Regions from separate parts of the Cobetia sp. UIB-001 genome, predicted to be linked through region 3. Evidence: predicted binding sites of a transcription regulator. Region 3 holds the regulator's gene; each other region holds the start of a gene.
What was found. Region 3 encodes PhoB, which activates phosphate uptake and scavenging genes when phosphate is short. Its sites were predicted from a motif close to TGTCATANNNNTGTCANA; they were not measured.
Positions count from the first base shown of each region.

Region 1: phnD (phosphate/phosphite/phosphonate ABC transporter substrate-binding protein) is a predicted target of PhoB. The motif match lies at 1,585-1,602, and genes of this name have one in related genera.
Region 2: HA399_RS09830 (UTRA domain-containing protein) is a predicted target of PhoB. The motif match lies at 1,147-1,164, and genes of this name have one in related genera.

Region 1 is NZ_CP058244.1:1,714,015-1,716,216, reverse strand. It holds gene phnD (phosphate/phosphite/phosphonate ABC transporter substrate-binding protein) at 1-290, opposite strand, end outside; gene phnD (phosphate/phosphite/phosphonate ABC transporter substrate-binding protein) at 525-1,442, opposite strand; gene HA399_RS07250 (hypothetical protein) at 2,138-2,202, opposite strand, start outside.
Region 2 is NZ_CP058244.1:2,362,992-2,365,193, forward strand. It holds gene HA399_RS09825 (NYN domain-containing protein) at 1-34, shown strand, start outside; gene HA399_RS09830 (UTRA domain-containing protein) at 186-956, opposite strand; gene HA399_RS09835 (ABC transporter substrate-binding protein) at 1,612-2,202, shown strand, end outside.
Region 3 is NZ_CP058244.1:4,105,711-4,107,912, forward strand. It holds gene ubiA (4-hydroxybenzoate octaprenyltransferase) at 1-373, shown strand, start outside; gene phoB (phosphate regulon transcriptional regulator PhoB) at 597-1,286, shown strand; gene phoR (phosphate regulon sensor histidine kinase PhoR) at 1,294-2,202, shown strand, end outside.

The DNA.
Region 1 (2,202 bases), 1.8 Mb from region 3:
TCGATCTGGGCGGCGTTGGACTGCACCGGGAAGAACTGCACCTTCTTGCCGGTCTTCTCGGCCAAGTAATCCAGGAAGTCAGACCAGGCATCGGCATAGACCGCCGGGTCTTCCACTGGGGTATAGGCAAATACCAGGGTGGCGGGGTCCTTCAGTTCGGCGGGGGCCGTGGGGATATCCGCCACCATGTCGCCATCGGCATCGCTGTAGCGCTCGCCCAGACTGAACTGCGCTTGCGCCAGCGTCGGCACCAACAGCAATGACCCCAACCACCATCCAAGACGCTTCATTCCCTTCTCCCGTGTGTTCTTTGATCTGCCCCCGCCTCGGGCGAGGGACAGATATCATCAGCTGGCGACGCCACCCGACAATATTCACTGATCCATATAAGCCAATATTTCAGACTGGCGGCACTGGCGTTCAGGGTCCTGGCCCTTCACGACCTCCCGGCCAGCCACATATGGCATCAATTCGGGAGGTCGCGTTACGCCCGTCATGTCACTGCCTGATCCCTCTTGCGGGGTTCAGCGGCAGTTGTATTGAACGTTGTTGGCGTCATCGATCTTGCGGATGACTTCCCACTCCTTCTGGAAGGAGATCGGCACGAATTGCGCTTCACCGGACTCGGAGAACTCCGCTGCCAGTGAGGAGCCTTCCCAGGGGAAGCTCATGAAGGCGTCCTTGATCCTGGCCTGCAGCTCCGGCGTCAGGTTGTAGGCGACGCCGTAGCTGGTGGTCGGGAAGGTCTGCGAGGTATAGAGCGTCTTGATCTGGTCCGCCTCGATCACGCCGCGATCTTCCATGCGCCCCATCACCGAATTGGCGACGGCAGCAGCGACGTAATCGTGGTTGGCGACGCCGAGGATGGAATTGTCATGCTTGCCGGAGAACACCGGCGTGAAATCGGTACCGGCGACCATGTCGTAATCGGCCTTGAGGATGGCAGACGGTGCCTTGAAGCCGGAGTTGGAGGTCTCGGAGGTGAAGGCCATTTCCTTGCCCTTGATGTCCTCGACCTTGTCGATGCCGGACCCCGGGTAGGTGATGATTTCCATCTCGTAGCCGTAGCTGCCATCCGCCGCCGCCATCATGGTGAACGGGCGATAGCCGGCACAGGCCACGGCCAGCGGGTTGGAACCGGTATTGAAGCCGGCAATATGCAGACGACCCGCACGCATGGCTTCGATCTGGGCGGCGTTGGACTGCACCGGGAAGAACTGCACCTTCTTGCCGGTCTTCTCGGCCAGGTAATCCAGGAAGTCAGACCAGGCATCGGCATAGACTGCCGGGTCTTCCACCGGCGTATAGGCAAATACCAGTGTGCTCGGGTCCTTGAGCTGTGAGGCATCCGTCGGAATATCCGCCACCAGATCCCCATCGGCGTCGTTGTAACGGCTATCCAGACTGAACGCCGCCTGTGCCATCGAAGGAACCAGCATCATCGCGCCTACCACCAAGCCAAGCGTCTTCATATTCCCTGCCCCTTGAGTTTTTTTCGTTCGAACCGAGATCCAGCTGCGGATGTAAAGTAGGCGCTTCGTATGAAGATTGGATGACGCTTGCATTGCGAACGTGATGCGCTCGCATGACAGTCCAAAGACAGCGCCCTGGAGCAAGCGTGACGAGGCGACTTCCATGGTTATCTGAAAATATGAATCTCCATATATATTTTCCGATAACGGCCCGCGCCGAGGCCGCCAGGCCCCGTGATGCCCCATGATGCCCCGCTATCGTGGCCTGCTCCCCCGCGGATTGACGTTCATTTGAAGATGGCGAGCTGAGCACTTCGCCATGCGATGAAGCCGTCATGCCCGAAAGTCACCCAGCACGGCGTGAAGGTCGCGCTTTCGAGAACGCTGAGATCCACTCGCTCTCTACACCCTGCCATCGTGAGCCAGAGGGCAAGGCGCTGATCCGAGAGCTTGGACCCGAGGGCTTGATGCAAAGGGCTTGGGAACGAAGGCCTTACGCAAAGTGCTTTACCGCAAAGGGCCTGACGCAAAGGGCTTGGCCACAGCGTCTGGAGACAGGATCTGAACAAAAGAGGCCGAAACGCAAAAGCCCCCGGCAACCAAAGGCTGCGGGGGGCTTTCATCATCCGGGGCACTCAGCTGCCATCAGGCAGCGATGTCATGCCTCAGTGGCGCTCGTTCTTGAGCACGTCGGCGTAGTTCTTCTTCTGGTAACGAGACTGGGTATCGC
Region 2 (2,202 bases), 1.7 Mb from region 3:
CCGCGAAGTCGATGAAAGCCTGCTGATGCGCTGATACCGATCGATCGGGTCTCAACCGCGCCCGAATCCTGCCCGTCGCACAAAAAACACCCGCACGGCCTCCACTGACAGAGAGGTGTGCGGGTGTTTTCGTCTGGGCCACCAGCGGCTTGCCAGGCATTCAGGCTTTACCGCGAACTTGCCGACTAGCTCTGTGGTGCGGCACTCAGCGTCAATTCGATGGCATCGTGGCGCCAGTGTTCATCATCGCAGTCCACCGCGCGGCCATTCTGATCGAAGTTGATGCGGGTGATGCGCTGCGCGGGGCTGCCCTGCGCGGCGTTCAGCGCGGCGGCGGCCTCAACGTCGAACACCGTGGAGGCCAGCTCGAAGCTGACGCGGCTGACACGAATGGCGTATTCGCGTCGATAGAGGTCGGTCAGGGAGTGGGCTCCGAGATCGAAATCGAGGATGCCCGGGAAGCAGTCACGTCGCAGGTGATGGCAGACATGCAGCACGCGCCGCCCGTCGATACGCCGCACGCGAGTGATGCGATAGACCACTGAGCCCTCCGCAATCCCCAGTCGCCGCGCGATCACCGCGTTGGCAGCGACCTCTCCTGCCGCCAGTACCTCGGTGCTGGCCACCCGCTGCTGTGACTCGACCATGTCGCGAAATGGCAGGCACGCCAGCAAGTCATAGCGCAGTCGTGGCGGCGAGACGAACCAGCCCCGCCGATTCTCGCGATAGATACGCCCCTCCGCCTCCAGCTGCAGCAAGGTGTCGCGTAGCGTGACCCGCGTCGTGGCAAAGCGTTCGATCATCTCGCGTTCGGAAGGCAGGCGCTGTGAAGCGCGTAGCGGCGCTGCCTCAAGATGGTTCAGAAGCTTGCCCTTGAGCCCTGCCACGGGGACATCCGTGTCAGGAGTTGCCGATGAGGCGGCGTCACTCTGGGGCTCAAGCGAAGATGAAGGCATGCGAAGTTCCTGAAAGATAACGAAAGACAGCAATTTCTGGCGAGTCACTTGCATGACATCCAGGGCGTCCAGGATGGAAAGGGTCAGAGCGAAGCGATTTCTGTGGTCTAGTTCAGATGCCCCGCAAAGCTCAGAGCGACTTTTCAAGACACGCTTGTCGAGACACGCATGAGGAGAATAGTGGCATTGGCGTGACAACTCGGTGACAGCGCAGGTCTGGCTGCCACGTCAGGTCAGTCATCACGCGCTGACTCATGCCTTGCACACCCATGCTTTGCACACTTATGACTGTGGAAGATAGCGAGGACCGGGGCCCGCGGCAAGGCACGAAGAAGGCACGGAGAAGGTATGAAGATGGCAGAGGCAGAGCCGCCACCCCATGCCATGACAACGACATGTTGACGACACGCAACTGTCACAGGCGAGCGCTAGAGTCGATCGTGCCTTTCGAACTGAACTAGACCACACAGTTTCGGCTCTCTCGGCTCTTGCCTGAGCACTTGGCAGAACACTGGCCTGATCAATGATCCGAGAACTGGCCTGAGCAATGACCTGAGCACCCGGATGTGCTCTCAGCGTGTCGACAGGGTGTCTGATGCCCGTCACGCCTTACCTTCAGCGCAGCGATTGTTCATCACCTACTGGGGAAATCTCCTTGAAGTCGATTGCCACTACCTCATCCCGCTCCACCGGCCTGCTGGTTTCCACCTGCATGGCCGCCCTGTTGGGCAGTGCCTCCGTCAGTGCCGCCGACATGCCGGCTGACCTTCTCGAGGCCGCTCAGTCCGAAGGCCGTGTCGATAGCGTCGGCATGCCGGACAGCTGGGCCAACTGGAAGGACACCTGGGCAGACCTCGAGTCGAAGTATTCCATCGCGCATAGCGATACCGACATGAGCTCCGCCGAGGAAGTCGCCAAGTTCAAGGCCGAGGGTGAGAACTCCACCGCCGATATCGGTGACGTGGGCTTCGCCTTCGGTCCGATCGCGGTGCAGCAAGGCGTGACCCAGGCCTACAAGACCACGACCTGGGAGCAGATCCCGGAGTGGGCCAGGGACAAGGATGGGCACTGGGTACTGGGCTACACCGGCACCATTTCCTTCATGATCAACAAGACGCTGGTCAGCGAAGATGAGCGCCCGACCTCCTTCGCCGATCTCGCCGAGGGTGACTACAAGGTGTCCGTCGGCGCCGTGGGCAAGGCCTCACAGGCCAACAACGCCATTCTGGCCGCCGCCTTCGCCAAT
Region 3 (2,202 bases):
CGGCTGGTGGCTGTTCGCGGCCAATCTGATGTGGACGGTGGCCTACGATACCGCCTACGCGATGGTCGATCGCAACGACGACCTCAAGGTGGGCATCAAGTCCACCGCCGTGCTGTTCGGGCGTGCCGACAAGCTGATGATCGGCCTGTTGCAGCTGGGCATGCTGGCGGTGTTGATCGGCATCGGCCTGCACCTGACGCTGGGCATCTTCTACTGGCTGGGGCTGGCCGCCGCCGCCGTCACCTTCGTCTGGCAGCAACGTCTGATCCGTGAGCGTGAGCGTGCGCCCTGCTTCCAGGCGTTCCTCAACAATCATTGGACGGGTCTGCTGATCTTCGCCGGTATCGCCCTGGCGACCTGGCCGATGAGCTGACTCCCGCATAAACATTAGTATTATTTAATTTAAAGCGACCCCTGCCCTCTGTTGCTCCCCAGCCCACGGTTCATGCCTGCCTGCCGCGCCTCCAAGGCGGCTGGCAGGCTTGCGTGCAAGCTGCCATGCTGGCAGTTGTCATCTCGTTGTCATATAAGCGGGTTGTAATCGTCATCGACTTGTCATTCTGGCGCGTGCGCCGACTGCTGCATGGGATCTAGCGATGAGCTCCAAGACCGTACTGATTGTCGACGATGAATCCTCGATTCGCGAGATGATCGCCGTTGCCCTCGAAATGGCGGATTACCGCGTGCTGGAGGCAGACAATGCCCAGGACGCCCACGCCATCGTCGTCGATGAAAAGCCCGATCTGCTGTTGCTGGACTGGATGATGCCGGGCACCAGTGGCCTGGAGCTCGCGCGGCGTCTCAAGCGTGACGAGACCACCTCGGAGCTGCCGATCATCCTGCTGACCGCCAAGGGCGAGGAAGACAACAAGATTCAAGGCCTGGAAGCCGGTGCCGACGACTACATCACCAAGCCCTTCTCGCCGCGCGAGCTGGTCGCCCGTCTCAAGGCCGTGCTGCGTCGCACCACTCCCAAGGGGGTCGAGGAGGCGGTGGAAGTCGAAGGCCTGATGCTCGACCCGGCCAGCCACCGCGTCACCGCCCACGGCAACTCGCTGGATGTCGGCCCGACCGAATATCGCCTGCTGCAGTTCTTCATGACGCATCAGGAACGTGCCTACACGCGCAGTCAGCTGCTCGATCAGGTATGGGGCGGCAACGTCTATGTCGAGGAGCGCACCGTGGACGTGCACATCCGTCGCCTGCGCAAGGCGCTGGGCACAGGCCATCAGCATCTGATCCAGACCGTCCGCGGCACCGGTTACCGCTTCAGCGCTCAGGCCTGAGGGATTCATGCGCTATTGGACCAACGAGCTATGGCGCCTCGGCTACCTTGCCGGTGGCTTCGGCCTGATCGGTGGCCTGCTGGGCCATCTGGGCTGGGGCCTGGCGCTGGGCCTTTCGCTGTATCTGTTCGTCCATCTCAAGCACTTGAAGAGCCTCTACACCTGGCTGATCACCAATCCCCATGAAGAGCCGCCGCCCGGCGATGGCGTCTGGGGAGACCTGCTCGATCGTCTCTACCGCTACCAGAAGGGCCAGCGTCAGGCTCAGGAGCGACTGCGCAGCATCCTCAACCGTATCCAGGAATCCTCCGAGGCCATGCGCGACGGCCTGGTGATGCTGGACAACCACGGTGACATGGAATGGTGGAACAGCGCTGCCGAGCAGCTGGTCGGTCTCAAGGCCAGCCACGACCGCGGTCAGCACATCACCAACTATCTGCGTGACCCCGTCTTCATCGACTACTTCAATCGGCTGGCCTACCGCGAGCCGCTGACGCTCCAGTCGCCGCTGTCTGACAACCTGACGCTGCAGATCTCCATCACCCTGTTCGGTGACAACGAGCGTCTGGTCATGCTGCGTGACGTCACCCGCCTCTATCGTCTTGAAGAGATGCGCCGCGACTTCGTGGCCAATGTCTCCCATGAACTGCGCACGCCGCTGACGGTGCTGGCCGGCTATCTCGAGACCTACTCCGATTACGCCGATGACCTGCCACCGCGCTGGCAGCGTGGACTGGGCCAGATGCGGAGCCAGACCGACCGCATGCAGCACCTGGTCGAGGACCTGCTGACCCTGTCACGCCTGGAAAACGACGAACTGTCCGATAATGGTCGCTGCATCGACATGTGTGCCCTGCTCGGCCATATCCGCGACGACGCCGAAGGCCTGTCCCAGGGGCGCCACACCTTCTCCATC